DNA from 2 places in the Defluviitalea raffinosedens genome. Region 2 is predicted to be linked to the other one. Evidence: a T-box and tRNA genes for the amino acid it is inferred to sense, from the RefSeq annotation. Region 2 holds a T-box; the other holds one or more tRNA genes.
What was found. A T-box is a leader RNA that pairs with one kind of tRNA and senses whether it is charged. The one in region 2 lies ahead of leuS (leucine--tRNA ligase), so its partner is inferred to be a tRNA-Leu.

Region 1: it encodes a tRNA-Leu, which carries the amino acid that the T-box ahead of leuS (leucine--tRNA ligase) is inferred to sense. The anticodon was not compared.

Annotation. Positions count from the first base shown of each region.
Region 1 is NZ_JAFBEP010000003.1:78,682-90,064, reverse strand. Features, by position in the region: gene JOD07_RS03640 (FAD-dependent oxidoreductase) at 1-836, shown strand, start outside; gene JOD07_RS03635 (aminotransferase class V-fold PLP-dependent enzyme) at 971-2,290, shown strand; gene JOD07_RS03630 (DsrE/DsrF/DrsH-like family protein) at 2,563-3,039, shown strand; gene JOD07_RS03625 (PAS domain-containing sensor histidine kinase) at 3,172-4,803, shown strand; gene gdhA (NADP-specific glutamate dehydrogenase) at 4,971-6,320, shown strand; gene JOD07_RS03615 (sulfide/dihydroorotate dehydrogenase-like FAD/NAD-binding protein) at 6,438-7,262, shown strand; gene gltA (NADPH-dependent glutamate synthase) at 7,264-8,661, shown strand; tRNA gene JOD07_RS03605 (tRNA-Gln) at 8,827-8,898, shown strand; tRNA gene JOD07_RS03600 (tRNA-Leu) at 8,904-8,987, shown strand; gene xylA (xylose isomerase) at 9,241-10,557, shown strand; gene xylB (xylulokinase) at 10,615-11,383, shown strand, end outside.
Region 2 is NZ_JAFBEP010000001.1:50,820-62,202, forward strand. Features, by position in the region: gene JOD07_RS00265 (hypothetical protein) at 1-761, shown strand, start outside; gene JOD07_RS00270 (hypothetical protein) at 791-1,051, shown strand; gene JOD07_RS00275 (hypothetical protein) at 1,110-1,325, opposite strand; gene JOD07_RS00280 (hypothetical protein) at 1,448-2,296, opposite strand; gene JOD07_RS00285 (CBS domain-containing protein) at 2,346-2,777, opposite strand; gene leuS (leucine--tRNA ligase) at 2,917-5,322, opposite strand; T-box leader at 5,464-5,699, opposite strand; gene fusA (elongation factor G) at 5,752-7,827, opposite strand; gene aroF (3-deoxy-7-phosphoheptulonate synthase) at 8,113-9,138, shown strand; gene JOD07_RS00305 (prephenate dehydrogenase) at 9,131-10,228, shown strand; gene aroA (3-phosphoshikimate 1-carboxyvinyltransferase) at 10,243-11,383, shown strand, end outside.

The DNA.
Region 1 (11,383 bases), on a different contig from region 2:
AGATTGTAGAGGTGGATGAGCATTTTAAACCCATAGAGGGCAGCGAAAAAATTTTGGATGTCGATACCATCTGCCTTGCTACGGGTTTTACCCCTTTAGGAGAACTGGCATGGATGGCAGGTTGTGCCTTTCTGTACAATCCTTCTTTGGGAGGGCATATTCCTGTTCACGATGAAAACATGGAAACCAGTATAAAAGGTATCTATGTTGCAGGAGATATAACGGGAATAGAAGAAGCGAGCATCGCCATGGAAGAAGGCAGAATGGCAGGCCTTGCAGTGGCCTGGTCTCTGGGGCTTTATGAAAAAGAAGAATATATAAAATATGCAGCTTCTGTTAAAAACAGGCTTTCTCAGCTAAGACACAATATTCATGAAGGAAAAAGTCAAAAGAGCATGGTGCTTCCATCCAAAGAGAGGTTATTAAAAGGAGCCGTTGCAATCGTTGAATGCACTCAGGAAATCCCTTGTAATCCCTGTGAAGCTTCCTGTCCCAGGCATGCAATAATGATTGGAGATCAGATCAGCAATACACCCAAAATAGATTATGAGAAATGCATCGGGTGCGGACTTTGTGTTCCTGCCTGCCCGGGTCAGGCCATCACCCTTAGAGACTATATTTTTTCAGAAGAAGAAGTTGCCTTATCCATCCCCTATGAATTTTTGCCCCTCCCTAAAAAAGGAGAAAACGTTATGGCGGTGAATAAAGATGGGCAGGCAGTATGTCCTGCAAAAGTCGTTCGGGTGGTCCAGTCCCCTAAATATGAAGGGACAGCAGTAGTGACCATTTCTTATCCAAGAAAATTTTTCTATGAAGTTGCTTCAATTAAAATATAATCCTAAGAATGGTGTCTGCCATATACATTTGTGGATTCATTCCAAATGTGGAAATGTATATTGACAGGCACCATATTCTTTTTGATTAATACTATAATATTAAGCCAATTTGCTATATTTTGGGGGTGGGGAATATGAACCCATATGGATTTCGAAAGTGGGTGGTGGGTGTAGAGGGGAAAGTCCCCCTCATAAATGGGAAATGTGTAACGGGCGTTAATTTTGATAATGGAGCCACTACTCCTCCTCTCATTTCGGTGATGGATGCGGTGAATCGTTTTGCTTTTTGGTATTCTTCTGTTCATAGAGGAACTGGATATAAATCAAGACTGTCTTCACAGATTTATGAAAAGGGCAGGGAAATTGTCTGTGATTTTGTCGGAGCTGATTCTAAAAAGGATGTGGTCATCTTTACCAGCAATACAACCCAGGCCATTAATAAAGCAGCTATAAAATTAGGAGAAAAAGGGGGAAAAGAGGTTGTATTATCTACAGCTATGGAACATCATTCCAATGATTTACCTTGGAGGAATCACTTTCATGTGGACTATATTGGAATCGATGGGCATGGACGGCTGGATATGGGAGATTTGGAGCGTAAACTTAAAAAATACGAAGGGAAAGTAAAGATCGTTACCATGACAGGAGCATCCAATGTACTGGGATATATTAATCCAATCTATAAAGCAGCAAGAATTGCGCATCAGTACGGAGCTAAAATATTCATAGACGGAGCACAGCTCGTTCCCCATACTTCTGTTGATATGAAATCTCACAAAGATCCGGAGCATATAGACTTTTTGGCGTTTTCTGCCCATAAACTGTATGCGCCTTTTGGCATCGGGGTTTTAATTGGGCCCAGAGAAGTTTTTGTTGGAGAACCTTCTGATCCCGGCGGGGGAACGGTAAAATTTGTTACCCATGATGAAGTGGTGTGGAATGATCCGCCACAAAATGAAGAAGGAGGCTCTCCCAACGTCATAGGAGTTGTAGCCCTTATACAGGCTATAAGAACCCTTAATGCAATGGGAATGAATGCCATTGAGGCTCATGAAAGAAAGTTGGCAGCCTATGCAATGTATAAATTAACTCAAATCCCCGATATAGAACTATATGGAGATATTCATGATATAGAGGATAGATTAGGTATTATTTCTTTTAATATTAAGGGAGTTCCTCACCGGGTTGTGGCATTGGCCTTGTCCTATGAAGGCGGTATTGCAGTGAGAAATGGCTGTTTTTGTGCGCAACCTTACATTCAGATGCTCTTAAAGCTTTCTAAAGAAGAAATCAAAGCCTACATAGAAGATGAAACAAAAACTCGGCCGGGGATGGTCAGAATCAGTCTGGGGTTTTATAATACTTTCCAGGAAATTGATCGTTTGGCTGCATTATTAGAGTGTATTGTACGGAATAAAAAATATTATATTGATCAGTATGAGAATTTAGATTAATCATTGTGATCAATGCAAAGGGCGAAAAAGTTCGCTCTTTTATTTATTATATAGGGAAAATTTTCGAATTTCCTATTTCAAAAAAGCTTCCAGGCAGGATGGAAATTTGAATGTATTGAATTTTGTCGGTTTGCCGACCGCGTTTGGCGCGAGAGTTTCGAAGGAGAAATTCTTTCTTGTGAAAAGAATGTTATACATTGATCGTTGAATTTTATTATAAATATTGAATAAGAGGATAAAATACTAATAAAATTTTATAAGGAGATGAAAAATTGAGCAAAAAATTAAACTTACTCATGTTTAGCGGCGACTATGATAAAGCTTTGGCGGCTCTTATTTTAGCCAATACGGCAAGAGACATGGATATGGAAGTAACCATGTTCTTTGCGTTTTGGGGACTCTTTTTGCTTAGAACAGGAGAAAATGGAAATACAGAAGAGAAAAGTCCTTATGAAAAACTGTTTGGAATGATGACACCAAAAGGACCGGAAGAACTTCCACTTTCTAAGATGAATTTCAGTGGATTAGGGAAGAAAATGTTGATTGACATGATGGAAGAAGATGGGGCCCCAAGACTCATAAACTTTTTAAACGGAGCAAGAAAAAGAGGAGTGAATTTTTATGGCTGTAAGCTTTCTATGGAAATTATGGGGATCTCGAAAGAAGAGCTGATTCCTGAGGTAGAGGTCATAGAAGCCAAAGAATATCTTAAAGATGCTCTTGAATCAGATATCCAGCTCTTTATTTAACATTAGTACAAAATTTTCCTTAATTCCAAAAATATATTTACAAATTTACCTGTAAGGGTATAATGTTGTTATACTGATTCCAAAAATAAAGTAATTTTCTTGACTTTAGGGGGTGAGCATATAAATCACAGATTGATTGATACGGATGCCAAAAAACTGGAAAAGGGTCAGATTTGGCTAGACATAGCAAAAGAAGGAGCCAATGATGGTTTTTGGGGTCTGGATATACCTCAAAATACAATCTACTATAATGGAAAAATCAGAGAGTATTTTGATGGAGATAAATCCACCCTGTATATGCCTATTGAGTTTTTAAAAGAAATCATACATCCTATGGACATTGATTATGTTAATGAGACTTTAAAACGTTATTTGAAAAGAGAAATATCCATTTTTAAAACAGAATGCAGGGTAGCCATTCAGCCTTCAAATTATGAATGGGTTCTCATTCAGGGAAAAGGCATTTGGGATGAAAATGATGAACCGTTGTATCTGGCGGGCTCCTATACTTTACTTAAAGATTTCACGAATGCAGTAAACCATCATTATGATATAAAAAGGCAATTAAAAGAAACTTCGGCCCTTTTGGATACGATTTTTGACAGTATCCCTGATCCAATTTACATTAAAGACACTGAAGACAGGATTATTCAGTGCAACATGGCAGCTCTTGATCTTTGGGGATATACCAGTGAAGAAGTCATCGGGAAAAAATGTACAGATCTTAAAATGTGCAGTAAGCCTTGCACGGAGTCGATCACCCAAAAGGCCTGTCAGTCCAAAAAGACTGAAAAAATCCAAACCTATATAGAGAAACTGGAAAAATGGGTGGAGATCATGGCATATCCCGTTTTTGACAAAGATACGAATGAAGTTCAGCTTGTGATGGAGCACATTAAAGATATCACAGATTTGAAGAAAGTAGAACTCATCCTCCAGGAAAATATAAAATGTCAAGAGAAATTACTTAAGGAAGCGCAACGCGACAATAAAGCCAAAACAGAGTATTTTACCAATGTATCCCATGAGTTAAAAACGCCTTTAAACATCATTTTATCTACGTTGCAGCTTTTAGAAACTTTCTACTTGCCTTCTGAAAAAGAAAAGAAGTATGCAAGTATTATGAAACAAAACTGTTACAGACTTCTTCGTCTGCTCAATAATACTATTGATGTAACAAAAATTGATTCCGGCTTCTTTAAATTGCATTTGGAAAATGCTGATATTGTTTATGTTGTTAAGCAAATTACTTTGTCGGTTGAGCAATACATAAAAAACAAATCGATTAACCTTCTGTTTGAAAGTAAAGTCTCCAAGCAAATCATGGCTTTTGATGCAGAAAAAATAGAGAGAATTATGTTAAATCTTTTATCCAATGCTGCCAAGTTTACTCTACCTGGAGGCGTCATTAAAGTAGGAATAGAAAAACAGGATGAGAAAATCCTTATATCCGTAAAAGATACTGGCATAGGTATACCATCCCAAAAACAACATGTGATTTTTCAGAGATTCGGTCAGGTAGATTCCAGTGCTACACGGCAATATGAGGGAAGCGGAATAGGATTGTTTCTTGTTAAATCTTTAGTGGAAATGCATAATGGTACCATTCATGTGCAGAGTGAAGAACATAAGGGGACAGAATTTATCATCGAACTTCCAATCAAAGTTCTTAAGGAAAAAGCCAAAGAACCCCTTAATAATGAAAGAAGTTCTTATAAAAATGTCGAAATGCTCAATATAGAGCTTTCAGATATTTATGAATAGCCGTGCAGAATGTAAATTCTGTAGGCTTTTTTTTATTTTTTGTAGAAATGTTAAAAAAATATATTTGCAAATTGCAGTCTACGTGATATAATGGTGCCAATGTCAGACAATTGTATATAATGCATGTTAATAATAATTATCTTTCATTGTATAGAGGAGGAGACAAAGTGGAATTTAAAAGCAGCTATTTACAAGAAGTCATGGATAGGGTCATTGCTAAAAATCCGGCTGAACTTGAATTTCATCAAGCAGTGAGGGAAGTACTCCATTCCTTCGAACCGGTTCTTGAAAGACATCCCGAATACATCAAGGCAGGGATTGTTGACAGAATTGTAGAACCGGAAAGAGTGATCATGTTTAGGGTATCCTGGGTTGATGACAATGGCAAGGTTCAGGTAAACAGGGGCTTTAGAGTACAATTTAACAGTGCTATAGGACCTTATAAAGGAGGCATCCGATTCCATCCTTCTGTAAATCTCGGGGTTATTAAATTCTTGGGCTTCGAACAAATCTTTAAGAATTCTTTAACTGGTCTGCCAATGGGCGGAGGTAAAGGTGGAAGCGACTTTGATCCTAAAGGAAAATCTGACGGAGAAATTATGCGTTTTTGCCAAAGCTTTATGACAGAGCTTCAAAGACACATCGGTGCAGATACGGACGTTCCAGCAGGAGATATTGGTGTTGGAGCAAGAGAAATCGGATATATGTATGGACAATACAAAAGACTTCGCAATGAATTTACAGGTACATTAACTGGAAAAGGCTTAACCTATGGGGGAAGTTTAGTTCGTACTCAGGCAACAGGATATGGCTGCTGCTACTTTACAGAAGAAATGTTAAGAACCAAAGGAGAATCCTTTGAAGGTAAGACTGTAGTGATTTCAGGATCTGGGAATGTTGCCATTTATGCAGCAGAAAAAGCACAGCAACTGGGCGGAAAAGTTGTTGCTCTTAGTGATTCCAATGGATATGTTTATGATGCAGAAGGCATCAAATTAGATACAGTAAAACAAATCAAAGAAGTTGAAAGAAAGAGAATCAAAGAATATATCAACTATCATCCAAATGCAGAGTATCATGAAGGATGCTCAGGAATTTGGACAATCCCTTGTGACATTGCACTTCCTTGTGCAACACAGAATGAACTGGATGGAGAAGCTGCAGCAACCTTAGTGAAAAACGGATGTATTGCAGTGGCAGAAGGGGCCAATATGCCTTCTACACCAGAAGCTGTTGAGATTTTCCTTAAGAACGGTATTTTATTTGGACCTGGAAAAGCTGCCAATGCAGGAGGCGTTGCTGTTTCAGGTCTCGAAATGAGTCAAAACAGTATGAGATATTCCTGGACTTTTGAAGAAGTGGATGCAAAATTAAAGCAAATCATGGCAAATATCCACAAGAGTGCTCAGGATGCGGCTAAAGAATATGGCCACGAAGGTAATTATGTGGTAGGAGCTAATATTGCAGGATTCTTAAAAGTAGCTGAAGCAATGTTGGCACAGGGAATAGCTTACTAAAATACCCAAATTGATTTAGAGATGTAACTTATGTATAATGTAATAGAAGCCTTATTTGTTGCTTGTTCAAATAAGGCTTCTCCTATTATTGAGTTATTTTACAGAGGAGATGTAAAAATGTATAAAATCTTGAAAAAAGAAAAACTGAACGAAGCTGTAGAGCTAATGGTTGTTCATGCACCTTTTGTAGCACGAAGTTGCCAACCCGGGCAGTTTATCATTCTCAGGGCCGATGAAAAAGGAGAAAGAATTCCATTAACCATTGCAGATTACGATAGAGAAAAAGAAACTGTTACCATTATTTATCAGATTGTTGGATACTCTACCCAGCTACTAAGCAGCAAACAAGAAGGAGATACGATTCCTGATTTTGTAGGGCCCTTAGGAAAACCTTCTGACCTTAAAAAACATAAAAGAGTATTAGGAATTGGCGGTGGCGTTGGAGCAGCCCCCCTATATCCTCAAATACGAAAACTTCATGAAATGGGTGTGGCAGTAGATGTGATTCTGGGTGGAAGAAGCAAAGAGTTTATTATCCTTGATAAGGAATTTGAAGCGATTTGCGATAAGGTCTACTATGCAACCGATGACGGCACAAAAGGCAAAAAAGGATTCGTGACCGATGTACTGAATGAACTATTAAATGAAGGTAAGGAATATGATGAAATCATTGCCATAGGGCCTCTTGTAATGATGAAAGCTGTTGTAGGCATTACAAAGCCGAAAAATATCAAAACGGCAGTATCCCTTAATCCGATCATGATTGACGGAACAGGGATGTGCGGAGGATGCAGAGTGACTGTTGGCGGAGAAACAAAGTTCGCTTGTGTGGATGGCCCTGATTTTGACGGCCTTTTGGTAGATTTTGACGAATGCATGAGAAGGCAGGGAATGTATAAGGAAGAAGAACATTCTTGCCGCATTGGACTAGGAGGAAAGTAAAATGCCTAATATGAGTTTAAAAAAAGTAACCATGCCTGAACAAGATCCCAATGTAAGAAATAAAAATTTTAATGAAGTGGCACTTGGATATACCAAGGAACAAGCCATGGAAGAAGCAACAAGATGCCTTAACTGCAAACATAAACCCTGTGTATCCGGATGTCCTGTGAACGTTCCTATACCAGAATTTATTAAGGAAGTAGCAGCAGGGAACTTTGAAAAAGCTTATGAACTCATTACTTCAGAAAACAACCTGCCAGCCATTTGTGGCAGAGTATGTCCCCAGGAAAATCAATGTGAGGGTGTATGTGTAAGAGGCATAAAAGGAGAACCGGTAGGTATTGGAAGGCTGGAAAGATTTGTTGCCGACTACCATATGCAGCATGCAGAGAAAAAGTCAGTGCAGATTACAAAAAATGGGATTAAAATTGCAGTGGTTGGGGGAGGCCCTGCAGGACTTACCTGTGCCGGAGACTTGGCTAAATTAGGATATGATGTAACCATTTTTGAAGCTTTGCATGCTTTAGGCGGTGTACTCATGTACGGCATTCCGGAGTTCCGTCTTCCAAAAGCATTGGTTGAAAAAGAAATAGAAACTATAGTAGATCTGGGCGTTAAAATCAATAAAAATGTTGTAGTAGGTCGTTCGATCACAATTGATGAGTTATTTGAAGAAGGCTACAAGGCAGTATTTGTAGGGAGCGGTGCCGGACTTCCTAAATTCATGGGTATTGAAGGAGAAAGTTTAAACGGAGTATACGCTGCCAATGAATTTTTAACCCGAGTGAATTTAATGAAGGCATATGATTTCCCCAATAATCCTACTCCTGTAAAGGTTGGTAAAAAAGTTGCAGTTATTGGCGGCGGTAACGTGGCAATGGATGCTGCCAGAACAGCCAAAAGACTTGGAGCAGAGGAAGTTTATATTATTTATCGCCGCGGAGAAGAAGAACTGCCGGCGAGAAAAGAAGAAATTCATCATGCAAAAGAAGAAGGCATTATCTTTAAACTGCTTGCAAATCCTAAGAAAATCCATGGAGAAAACGGATGGGTAAAAGCCATTGAGTGTGTAGAGATGGGTCTTGGAGAACCGGATGAATCAGGAAGAAGAAGGCCTGTTGAAGTTGAAGGAAGTAATTTCATAATGGATATGGACACAGTGATCATAGCCATTGGACAAAGCCCTAATCCACTTATTCGCCAAACGACTCCGGGCTTAGACACCCACAAATGGGGCGGAATTATTGTAGAAGAAGAAACCATGCATACCAGCAAGCAAAATGTTTATGCCGGAGGCGATGTGGTGACTGGTGCAGCTACTGTGATCTTAGCCATGGGGGCAGGGAAAAAAGCAGCAAAAGCTATACATGAAAAAATTCAGAGCACAATGAATGCATAATAGCTCGTACATTTCGTACGAGTTATTTTATTACATAGGAAATCTCTTCGAATTTCCTATGTAATAAAAAGCCCTCCGGGTGAGACGGCTTTTTTGAAAAAAACTACTGGACAAACTAAATCATTTGTGCTAGAATATGAAGTTGTTCGGACAAATTAATATTGTTGGGTAGTCGCCAAGCGGTAAGGCACAGGATTCTGACTCCTGCATCCGAAGGTTCGAATCCTTCCTACCCAGTATTGGCGGATGTGGCGGAATTGGCAGACGCAGCAGACTCAAAATCTGCCGGTGGCGACACCGTGGGGGTTCGACTCCCTTCATCCGCATTAATAAGACAGAGCACTTACAAGTGCTCTGTTTTTTTATTGCATAGGAAATTCCTCTGAATTTCCTATGCAATAAAAAACTTCTTATATAATTTTAAAAGCTTAATACAGGATCTTTTTAGCAGGTAGAATGAATAGAAAAGTAAGAAAATATTAAAAAATAACTTCTTAAAATGGGTTGAAAAAGTTTTGTGAATACTATATAATAGAATTAAGTTGTTAAAATCAATTTAAAAACTTTGGAGGGGATCTTATGAAAGAATATTTTGAAGGCATTAAGAAGATTCAGTATGAAGGACCTAAATCTACTAATCCTTTAGCATTTAAATACTATGACCCAGAAAAAATTGTTGCAGGCAAGCCTATGAAGGATCATTTCAGATTTGCTATGAGCTATTGGCATACTTTAACTGCTATGGGCGCTGATATGTTTGGAGAAGGCACAGCTAAGAGACCTTGGGCAGGAAAAGAAGGCATGGAACTTGCTAAAGCGAGAGCAGAAGCAGGATTTGAATTTATGAGCAAATTAGGTATCGAATATTTCTGTTTCCATGACCTTGATATTGCACCAGAAGGCAATTCCTTAGAAGAAAAATTTGCTAATTTAGATGAAATCTCTGATTACATCTTAGAATTAATGAAAAAAACAGGTATCAAATGTTTATGGGGAACAACCAATGCATTCAGCCATCCAAGATTCGTTCACGGAGCATCTACTTCTCCTAATGCGGATGTATTTGCTTTTGCGGCGGCTCAGGTTAAAAAAGCCATTGACCTTACTAAGAAATTTGGCGGAGAAAACTATGTATTCTGGGGTGGAAGAGAAGGTTATGAAACACTTCTTAACACCAATACAGCTTTAGAACAAGACAACTATGCAAGATTTTTACAAATGGCAGTAGATTATGCTAAGAAAATTGGCTTTACAGGACAATTCTTAATCGAGCCAAAACCAAAAGAACCTACAAAACATCAATACGATTTTGATACAATGACTGTTTTAGGATTCTTAAGAAAATATAATTTACAAGACCATTTCAAAATGAATATAGAAGCGAACCATGCGACTTTAGCAGGACATACCTTCCAACATGAACTGAACATGGCAAGAATTAACGGCGTATTAGGAAGTATCGATGCTAACCAGGGAGACATGCTATTAGGATGGGATACAGACCAATTCCCAACCAATATCTACGATGCTGTTTTAGCGATGTACGAAGTGCTTAAAAACGGAGGTATCGCACCTGGAGGATTTAACTTCGACGCTAAGGTAAGAAGAGGTTCCTTTGAAGTAGAAGACTTATTCATCGGATACATTGTTGGTATGGATACCTTTGCAAGGGGTCTTATCATTGCGGATAAATTGCTTCAAGATAAAGTATTAGAAAGCTTTATCGAAGAAAGATATGCAAGTTACAATGAAGGCATCGGAAAAGATATCGTAGAAAATAAAGTAGGCTTTGAAGAATTAACTGCCTATGCATTAAAGCATGATAAGATTGTAAACAAATCCGGAAGACAAGAACTCTTAGAAGATCGAATTAATCAATATATCTATACACTGTAGTAAAGATCGATTTATTGGGTTGTTGATACAACAACCCTTTCAAGGAGGAGAATAGGTATGATTTTTTTGGGGATTGATTTAGGTACATCATCTGTAAAGGTACTTGCTGTTGATAAAGACGGAACAATTCTCGGGGAATCTTCCAGGGAATATCCGGTGTATTATCCAAAAAGTAATTGGGCGGAGCAAAATCCTGAAGACTGGTGGATGGGTACCAAAGAAGCTATTAAAGAAGTTATTCAAAAAAACAATCTTCCTGAAGGGGAAATCCGGGGAATAGGCTTTAGTGGTCAAATGCACGGACTGGTAGCCTTGGACGAAGAAAATAAGGTCCTGCTTCCCGCAATACTTTGGTGCGACCAAAGAACTGCGGAGGAGTGTGAGGACATCACCAATCATTTTGGGCAAGAAAAACTCACAGAGCTTGTTGGTAATAAGGCATTGACCGGGTTCACAGCCCCTAAGATTTTATGGGTAAAGAAAAATCATCCTGAATTGTTTGAGAAAATAAGACACATTCTTCTTCCAAAAGATTATATCAGATTTAAATTGACAGGAGATTATGCAACGGATGTTTCTGATGCTTCCGGAATGCTTCTATTAGACGTTAAAAACAGATGCTGGTCCAAGGAAATGATCGAGTACATAGGCATCAAAGAAGAGTATCTTCCAAAACTCTATGAATCCTATGAAGTAACAGGAAAGTTGTCAGAAGAAGTGAAAGGGGAACTGGGACTCACAGGAGAGATTCTGGTTGTAGGAGGAGGCGGCGATAATGCTGCCGGAGCCATAGGAACCGGAACGGTTAAAGAAGGAACCGTAATGG
Region 2 (11,383 bases):
CTACCGATGTTTCTGAAGATCAAAGTAATGATGAATTAGATGTTTCTAAACTCCTTGAGATGGCAAAACTTTTTTCAGCGCTCATGGCTAATGATAAAGAGGAGGATGAAGTTAATAGCAAAGATGAAAACAAGGATGAAGTTAAAGTTAATCAAGATACTGAAACCAATGCAAAGTCAGAGCCAAACAACATCTTTCAACTATTGGAAATGGCAAAACTCTTCTCAAAACTAATGGGGAATAACACGGTGCAAAATTCACCGTCTCAAATACCTGGTACAGCTCCTATAGTATACCCTTCCTCTGCTATTTTGTTTGATGAAACCCTGCATACCCCTCAAATGAAAGTAATAAAGGCTGCTATTCCCTATCTGAAACTCCATCATCAAAGGGTTCTTGGGGTTTTTGTCAAATTCTTGGAATTTAAAAAAGCAGTGGATCTATATAAACATAATAACAGTCCTTTATCCATAAAAAGCCTCGAAGAAAATCCCAATTGGAAAATAGATATGTTAAATTCCATCCGTCCTCACTGTACTGAAGAAAAGCAATGCATGGTAGATATGGTGATGAAGGTCATCGATATAGAAGAACTTATGAAAAAAATGCATTCCTTAAAGTATACTCAAGCAGACAATCCTCAAGCAAATATTCAGCAATCCAATCAAAGGCAAGCACTTATTCAAGCTCTGTCTCCTATGTTAAACGAGAAGCAAAAGCAAATGCTGGATTTACTGACTACTTTCATGGGACCTGCGTAAATATGATCTGAATTAAAGGAGGTTTGATCATGGGAAAGGATATTTTAAATGAATTGGATCCTGATATGGTCAAGGAAGTAAAAGAAGTGATGGAGAGCCTTAAAGGCAAATCAGAACAGGAAATATTAGAAAGCCTTGTTAAACTGGCAGCACAAAAAAGGAAATCCAATAAAAAGCTCACAAAAGAGCAAAGTACAGCGATTCTTCAAGCAATGAAAGAAGCTCTTCCTCCAAATCAAAGAAAAAAATTCGAAGCCTTACTTCAAATGATGCAAATGATGAATATGTAGTAAAAGCTATAGGAATGTCCCTATAGCTTTTTATATCACAATAAGATTATTGAATTGGTTAATATACTTCATAAAATTCATCTTCATCGAATCCTGATTCGTAGTCTCTGGTCCAATCTTTCTTTCGAGCAGTACTATTCGATAACTTCACTCTTCCCTTCTTTTTATTCCTTCCAGCTTCCAGTTCCATTTCTTTTCTCTTCTGCGCCTCTGCTTCCTTCTGAAGTCTCTTCATTCTCTCATAGCGATCAAATTCTGTTTCTTTCTTTGACACTACTATTCTCCTCCTATTAATGATTAAAACAATACTATTATATTATTATTCATAAATAGGAGTCCTGTCAATATCCAAAAGAAAAATCCTCAATTTTTTTCTATTATTTTACATTTAAAATATTATCTGTAAGCTGCAGGAATAAAATATTCGAAAGTCCCTCCCTGATTGATTTCACCAAAAAAGCGATAAGCTGGTTCTACAAGAAAGTTTTGATCTTTGGATTTTGTATAGACCAGTTCTGCCTGGCGAATATCTACTATGAGATTCTCTCCGTCAATCGGTACCTTTTCTAATTCATTATAAGCTTCTTTTATGGATTTAACAGACACAGTTTCATTGGATTTATAAATGAGCTGGTAACACTGAAGTTCTAATATTTCTCCGCTATAGCTTATATTTGCCTGTGTACAATAGCCATAATTTAAAATCCCTTCTAAAGTATTCACAAACCGTAGGTGATACATATTTTGATCCGGTATATCTTCTATAATGCTTTTTTGATGATGGCAAGCCAGATTTAAGGATTCTATAAATTCCATTACGCCTTCTATGGCTTTTTCTTTTGAAATTTTAGCATCCACATTTTCGTTTTTTCTCAACCTATTATATTTTATGACGCCTTCATTTTTGGAAACGATAAGCCGTTTTTCAGCATCTTCGATGATATACTCTGTTGGATTTTCTTTAACAGGATTCTTTATATCTAATTTTTCTCTGTAAAATTCCGCATCTTCTAAAGTCTTTTCTATACCCCGAACTTCATAGGTCTTCATACGGCTAATCAGATGATTTTCCAGACGAATATTTAGGTCATATACTACCTTTTGAGGAGGATTGAATATACCACCTACCGTACTGTTCATAAGCATTCCAGGCAAAAGACCGCTGTTTTCACTGAGATAATATAGAAAGGGTATGCCAATAATGGTAAACAGGATTAGAAACCAGTTTATTTTTCGCACATCCATAGCTAGTCTCCTTTATAACAAAAGGTATGGCGTTCACCATACCTTTTATTTATTGAAAATCAGGCATACTGGGTGTTGAAATGTTTTTTAAGGCATCTTCGGCTTCATCCTGGAGCTGCCTTTGTGTTGCCAAGTCCCCTAAAGAAACCATTCCAACAATTTTGCCATCTTCTACTACTGGAATTCTTCTGATTTGATTTTCTGCCATTAAACGGGCTACCTCGTCTACATCCATATCCGGAGTACAGGTCACCACATTATCAGTCATCACATCTTTACATAATGTATTATTTACATCCTGGCCTTCTGCAACATTGCGAAGGACGATATCTCGGTCTGTAATAATACCGACGATTTCATCTCCACTACGTACAGGAACAGCACCTACGTTAGCATCCCTCATAATCTGAGAAGCTTTTAAAACAGATTCTTCTTCGTCTACAGCAAGTATATTCTGAGTCATTATATCTCTAACTTTCATCATTGTCCCTCCATAATAATGATTTCTTTATTATTTTGGGCAATATCATTGTAAAATATGTATAGACTAAATTTAATGTTTTTTCATTAAAAAAAGAGCCTTGCACCAGCAAATTTCATTTGCTGATGCAAAAGCCCTTTTATTTTACAACTAAGTTTACAATCTTTCCTGGCACATAGATTTCTTTTACGATGTTTTTGCCGTCCAGTTTGCCTTCTACCAAAGCTTTTGCTTTTTCTAGTACCGATTCTTTGGATTCGTTAAGATCCACTTCGATGGTGCTTCTTAATTTGCCATTCACCTGAACAGCAATTTCAATAGTGTCTTCTTTCATCTTTTGTTCGTCATAGGTTGGCCATGTTTCTTTAAACACAGATTCTGTATGACCGGTCATCTCCCATAATTCTTCTGCAACATGAGGAATAAATGGAGCCAGTAAAACGATGAGGGTTTCTATAGTTTCTTGATCCAGTCCATTAGATGCTTTGGCGATATTTGCCAATTTATTGGTATATTCCATAAATCCGCTGACTACGGTATTCAGATGGAAGTCTTCCATTCTGGTTGTAATTTCATAAACCAGTTTATGTCTTGTTCTTTCCATTTCTCTGGTAGGTTCTACATAAGCATCTTTGTTTTCTGTAATCAGCTTCCAAACTTTGTTAATAAAACGATATACTCCGTCAATTCCTCTGTCATCCCATTCGGAATCCAATTCAGGAGGCCCTACGAATAATTCATACATACGAAGAGAATCGGCACCGTATCTTTCTACCAATTCATCCGGGGATACGACATTTCCTTTGGATTTACTCATTTTCGCCCCATTTTTCGTAATCATTCCCTGGTTAAACAGGCGTTTAAAGGGTTCTTCAAAATCTACTACACCGATATCGTATAAGAATTTTGTATAGAATCGTGCATAGAGAAGATGAAGTACCGCATGCTCGATACCACCTACATAAATATCTACAGGCAGCCATTTTTGCATCATTTCTTTACTTACCAATTCTTTATCATTATGAGGATCGGCATATCTTAAGAAATACCATGAAGAACCTGCCCACTGAGGCATTGTATTGGTTTCTCTCTTAGCAGGGCCACCGCATTTTGGACAAGTGGTGTTCACCCATTCTTCAATCGCTGCCAATGGTGATTCTCCTGTTCCTGTAGGTTCATAGGATTCTACTTCCGGAAGGGTAACTGGAAGCTGATCTTCGGGTACTGCTACTGCACCACATTTTTCACAATGAACGATAGGAATAGGTTCTCCCCAATATCTTTGTCTTGAAAATACCCAGTCTCTTAATTTATAATTTACTGTTTTCTTGCCTATGCCATGTTCCTGAAGGTAATTTGCTATAACTTCCTTAGCTTCTTTGGAAGAAATACCGTCAAATATTCCGGAATTAATCATCACTCCATCTTCTGTATAGGGTTCTATAAGTTCTACGGCTTCTCCTCCTTCCTTTTTAATGACCTGAATAATAGGAAGGTTGAATTTCTTAGCAAAAGCAAAGTCTCTTTCGTCATGGGCGGGTACACACATAATTGCGCCTGTACCATAATCTGCTAATACATAATCAGAAATCCAAATTGGAATTTTAGCCCCGTTAAGAGGATTAATTGCATATCTTCCGGTAAATACTCCTGTTTTCTCTTTGTCCGCCATACGGTCTACGGAAGATTTGGTTGAAGCCTGGAACACATATTCTTCCACTGCTTGCTTTTGCTCTTCAGTGGTGATTTCAGGTACACTTTCATGTTCAGGCGCTAAAACCATAAATGTCGCTCCATAGAGTGTATCCGGTCTTGTGGTAAAGACTTTAATCTGTTTGTCTAAACCATCTACTTTGAAATCAATCTCTGCGCCATAACTTTTTCCAATCCAGTCAGTCTGCATTTTCTTTACTTTCTCAGGCCAGTCCAAGTCCTGCAAATCATTGAGCAGTCTTTCTGCATAAGCCGTAATCTTTAACATCCATTGACGCAGATTCTTCTTAGTGACTAAAGAACCGCAACGTTCACAGGTGCCGCCTACAACTTCTTCGTTGGCAAGACCTGTTTTACAACTGGGGCACCAGTTAATTGGCATTTCCTTTTCATAAGCCAGCCCTTTTTCAAACATTTTTACAAAAATCCATTGGGTCCATTTATAGTAATCTGGATCTGTTGTGTTCACTTCTCTGTCCCAATCATAAATAGCACTGATTTCATGGAGTTGTCTTTTGAAGTTCGCTATGTTTCTGGCAGTTCCTACTTTAGGATGGATACCTTTTTTGATGGCATCATTTTCTGCCGGTAACCCAAAAGCATCCCAGCCCATAGGATGAAGCACATAGTAATTTTGCAATACTTTATAGCGACTCCATACATCACTAAGCACATAGCCTCTCCAGTGTCCTACATGAAGTCCGTTTCCTGAAGGATAAGGAAACATGTCTAAGCAATAATATTTCTTCTTATCAGGTCCATCTTGATTAATGGGATTCTTTTCCCATCTTTCACGCCATTTTTTTTCAATAGCTTTATGATCGTAGCGTATGTTACTCAAAATCCATTCCTCCTAATAATGCAAATTATGTAACATCATAATAAAAGAATTTGCTTGCGAAACTCTCGCATGTAATTAAAAGAGTTTCACTTGCGAAACTTTCGCATATAATTAAAAAAACCTTTCGTCTTAGTTAGAGACGAAAGGTTACTCCGCGGTACCACTCTAGTTTATTCTCTATACGAGAATACACTTATGATATGTATTTGACATACATATCTTTCCTTTAACGGGGATACCGTCGCCACCTACTCCAATTTCAGCGGGAGACTCCAAGGGGAGTTCAGTATTTCTCGATACTGTTTTGCACCACCCAACAGCTCTCTAAAATCTCTGAAATACCTACTAATCCTTTTCATTGTCTTTACTGATATTTTTTGAGGCAATTGTATCATATTGAATTGAAAAATGCAAGGTATATTAAGCTTCTTTCTTTCTTGCTTCGATCACCTTTTGCTGTACATCGTGAGGTGCTTCTTCGTATCTGTCAAACTTCATGGTGAAGCTTCCTCTTGCCTGGGTCATGGAACGAAGGTCCGTTGCATATTTAAACATTTCGGCCATAGGCACTTCTGCATCAATCTGTTGATATTTGCCTTTTGGCGCCATCCCTAAGATTCTTCCTCTTCGTTTATTAAGATCTCCCATAATGTCCCCTGTATATTCATCCGGAACAGTTACAGTAACTTTTACAATGGGCTCTAAAATCACAGGTTTAGCTTTTAAAAGCCCTTCTTTAAAAGCAATGGAAGTAGCAATCTTGAATGCCATTTCGGAAGAATCTACAGGGTGATAAGAACCATCAACCAAAGTAGCCTTTAGCCCAACCACTGGATATCCTGCCAGTACTCCATGTTTAACACTTTCCTGAAGACCTTTTTCTACTGCGGGGAAATATTGCTTTGGAACAGCTCCACCAAAAATCTTTTCTTCAAAAATATACGGAACTTCCAGATTACCTGAAGGCTCAAACTCCATCCAAACATCTCCGTATTGACCATGCCCACCGGACTGCTTTTTATGTTTTCCTTGAACTTTAACTTTACCTTTAATAGTTTCTCTGTAAGGAATAGTAGGAGGTAGTAATTCAACTTCTATCTTAAATTTAGATTTAAGTTTGTTAATAATCACATCCAGATGCTGTTCGCCTATACCATAGATGATTTCTTCATGGGTTTCTTTATCTAAGAAGATGTGGAAAGTCGGATCTTCTTCCATAAGTCTCTGAAGCCCTGAAGACATTTTTTCTTCGTCACCTTTTCCTTTCGGAAATACAGCCATCTGCATGAGGGATTCAGGAAACTCTATTGGAGGATAAATGATCGGTTTACTAGGATCGGATAAAGTATCTCCTGTCATCGTATCATGAAGTTTTGCAACTGCCCCTATGTCTCCTGAATTAAGCTCTGATACTTCAATTTGCTCTTTACCTTTAAGTACGTAAATGTGGGAGATTTTTTCTTCAACGTCTTTATTTCCATTATATAAAACGGAATCTGCCTTCAGTTTTCCTGAGTACACTTTGAATATAGAGAGCCTTCCAATATAAGGGTCTACAATGGTCTTGAAAACGAATACAGAAGTTGGTTCATCCACAGCACATTTTCTCTCTTCGTCTTTTTCTGTCTTTGGATTTTTTCCTTTTAGAACAGCATGAACTTCTGATGGATTTGGCATGTACTCAATGATCGAGTTAAGCAGAACACGAATTCCTGTATTGTTCAGTGCTGTACCACATAATACAGGTACGATGCTTCCATCCAACACTCCTTTATGCAGGGCTTCCTGGATTTCTTCCAAAGTGAATTCTTCTTCATTAAAATATTTCTCCATCAATTCTTCTGAAGTTTCTGCCACTGCTTCCAGGATCATATTTCTGACAGGATCAATTTCATCTTCCATGCCTTCAGGAATATCACAAGGAACAACTGTACCATTGGCAAATCTTCTTCCTTCCATCTTAACCACATTTACAAAGCCTGCAAATCGCTCATTTTCTTTAAAGGGTACCTGGAAGGGCGCGATACATTTTCCAAATTTTTCTTTCAGCTCTTCCAATATTTTAGGTAAATTAGCATGTTCATCATCCATAGCATTCACAAAAATCATTCTGGGAAGATTTGCTTCTTCTGCGTATTCCCAAGCTTTCTCTGTTCCTACTTCTATGCCGGATTTGGCAGACACAACGATAATGGCTGAATCTGCAGCACGGACTGCCTGCTTTACTTCTCCTACAAAATCAAAATATCCCGGTGTATCTAAAATATTAATTTTGGCATCTTTCCACTCAACAGGAATAATAGATGTATTAATACTAAACTTTCTTCTTATTTCTTCAGGGTCATAATCACTTACGGTATTGCCTTCATCAACTTTTCCCTGTCTTTTAATTTGCCCTGTAACATATAACATTGCTTCTGCTATAGTAGTCTTTCCACATCCCCCGTGACCCAAAAGTACAACATTTCGAATTTGATCCATGGTATAGGTTTTCATTGAAGTTTCCTCCCCCGTTATATTTTTACAAAGTCTTCACAATAGACTTCATTTTCAGTATATTTATTATATTCTACGCGAAAGCAAGATTTCCTTCTTGATTTTAATATTTTTATCCAAATCCTTTATTCCATTCATCTTATTTTTATGTATTTGCTTCTAATAATATTGTACATATTTTTTTATATTCTCTCATAATTGACACACATACTTTATAAGTGTAAAATGTTAAAAACATTCTAGTATTTATAAGAAATGTTTTTAATTATACAAGGAGGCTTTAAAATGATTGTTGTAATGCGTCATGATGCTACGGAGGAGAATATTAGAAACGTTGTTCAGGCAATCGAACAGTGTGGATTAACAACTCATCTATCAAAAGGTTCTGAAATTACAATCGTCGGTGTTATAGGAGACAAATCAAAATTAAGTAAAATCAACCTTGATCTGTTGCCCGGAGTAGAAAAACTCGTGCCCGTAACAGAATCATATAAATTGGCAAATAAGAAATTCCATGTAGGTTCTTCTGTCATAAAAGTTGGTAACTGTGAAATTGGCGGAAATGAAATTGTTATTATGGCTGGTCCCTGTGCAGTTGAAAGCAAGGAGCAACTCTTAGAAACCGCCCATGCAGTTAAAAAAGCAGGCGCACAGATCTTAAGAGGCGGAGCTTATAAACCCCGAACATCTCCCTATGCTTTCCAAGGGCTTGAAGAAGAAGGCCTTAAATATATGGCTGAAGCAAGGGAAGAAACCGGTCTTGCTATCGTTTGCGAAGTAACCAGTATACAGGCTGTAGAAACTGCTGTCAAATATGTGGATATGTTGCAGATTGGCGCAAGAAATATGCAGAATTTCCAACTGCTTAAAGAAGTGGGCAAAACGAATATCCCTGTCCTGTTAAAAAGAGGTCTTTGCGCCACTATTGAAGAATGGCTCAACGCTGCAGAGTATATCATGAGTGAAGGAAACACCAATGTTGTACTGTGCGAAAGAGGCATCAGAACTTATGAAACTGCTACAAGAAATACACTGGATATCAGTGCCGTACCAGTTATTAAATCAAAAAGCCATCTTCCAATCATCGTAGACCCAAGCCATGCTACTGGAGTTCGTGCCTACGTTCCTTCTTTGGCAAAAGCTGCTGTTGCTGCAGGGGCTGATGGTCTTATGATCGAAGTACATCCCAATCCTTCCTGCGCTCTGTCAGATGGGCCTCAATCCCTTAATCCCGATGACTTCTTTAAATTATGTTCCGAATTAAAACCTCTTGCTGAGGTTATAGGAAGAAGCTTTAACGGCCATGAATAAGGTTGGAATCATTGGTCTTGGACTGATTGGAGGCTCTTTGGCAAAAGCCCTGAAGCAAAAATGCAACATCAATAATATCATTGCAATGGATATAGAAAACAGTGCCCTAAAAAAAGCACTGGATGAAAAAGTTATTAATGATTTTACAACAGTTGTAGACGAACATTTTTCTGACTGTGATCTCATATTTATATGTACACCGGTTAAGCAGATTTCCTCTTATGTAAAAAAGTTGCTTCCTTTTATAAAAGATGACTGTATCCTTACAGATGTGGGAAGTACAAAGTCTGTTATTTTAAATGAATTAAATGTCATCCTGGACAATACGAACATTCACTTTATTGGAGGGCATCCTATGACTGGCTCTGAAAAAGCCGGTTATGGTGCCTCTAAGGGACACTTGTTTGAAAATGCCTATTACATTCTTACGCCCCAACCTTCAACCCCTGAGAACAAAGTGGAACAATTAAAAAACATCATTGTTTCCATAGGAGCTATACCGGTTATTCTCTCTCCCCAGGATCACGATTTAGTAACTGCATCCATAAGCCATGTGCCACATATTCTGGCTTCAGCTTTGGTCAACATGGTAAAATCTTTGGACGGCAAGGACAAATACATGCATAAATTGGCTGCCGGAGGATTTAAAGACATTACCCGTATAGCTTCCTCTTCTCCTGAAATGTGGCATAATATTTGCATGACCAACCAAAAAGAAATCTTATATGTGATCGATTACTTAATAGAAATCCTCATGCAATTCTCATCTGCTGTCAGAAACAAAGAAGATGATTATATCTGGAACTTTTTTAACAGCGCCAAACAGTATCGGGATACCTTCTCCAACAGAAGTCCCGGACCATTTATGAAAACTTACGAAATTATAGTGGATATTATAGACCAACCGGGAAGCATTGCAAGCATCGCTACTTTATTAAGCAATCATGGTATCAATATTAAAAATATAGGCATCATCAACAGCAGAGAATATGAAAATGGCGTTCTCCAGATTATATTTGACGATGAAACAAGTCAGGAGAAAAGCATTAGACTACTTCAGGAAATGAATTATGTGATCTATAAAAAGTAAAAAGGAGGCCCATTATGATCGTCAATCCTAAGGATCGAATCAATGGAGAAATTACTGTTCCAGGAGATAAATCCATCTCTCACAGAGCCGTTATGCTTGGTTCCATTGCTGAGGGCATAACTGAAGTTACAGGATTTCTGATGGGCGCAGATTGTCTTTCTACCATTGAATGCTTTAGAACACTTGGTATTCCTATTGAAGTAAATGACAAGAAGGTCACCATCCACGGGAAAGGACTTCTGGGACTTGCGGCACCAGCAAAGACCTTAGATGTGGGCAATAGTGGCACAACGATAAGACTTATGTCAGGAATTCTCTCCGCTCAGTCTTTCTCATCGGAGCTTACAGGAGATGCTTCCATTCAAAAAAGGCCAATGCTGAGAATAGTGGCGCCGCTAAGAGAAATGGGAGCCAAAATAGATGGAAAAGAAGGCGGCAAATACTGCCCTCTGCATATTGAAGGCCAACCCTTAAAAGGGATCCATTATAATCTTCCTGTAGCCAGCGCTCAGGTAAAATCTGCCATACTCCTTGCTTCTTTATATGCTGAAGGAGAAACTATAATTATAGAACCTGCTCCTTCCAGAAATCATACAGAGATTATGGTAAATTTTTTTGGCGGAAAAATCGTCCAAAAAGACAATGTCATCATAAGTTCCCCGGTAGAAAAGCTTACCGGACAATACATAGAGGTTCCCGGAGACATCTCTTCAGCCGCCTACTTTATTGCCGCTGCACTGATCCTTCCAAATTCAGAGCTATTAATTAAAAATGTCGGTGTTAATCCCACTCGGGATGGAATTATTACCGTATTTAAGCAAATGGGCGCCGATATTGAACTTCTTAATCAGCGCACTCAATGCGGTGAACCGGTAGCGGACATTTTGGTTCGTTCTTCCGATCTTCATGGCACAGAAATTGGAGGAAGTTTAATTCCCAAACTGATTGATGAAATTCCTGTCATTGCTGCAGCTGCATGTTATGCTCAAGGTACAACCATTATAAAAGATGCACAGGAATTAAAAGTAAAAGAATCCAACAGAATTCAAACTATGGTATCGGAACTTAAGAAGATGGGAGCATCCATTACAGAAACAGATGACGGAATGATTATAGAAGGAAGTCATTCTTTAAGAGGTTCAGAAGTAGAAAGCT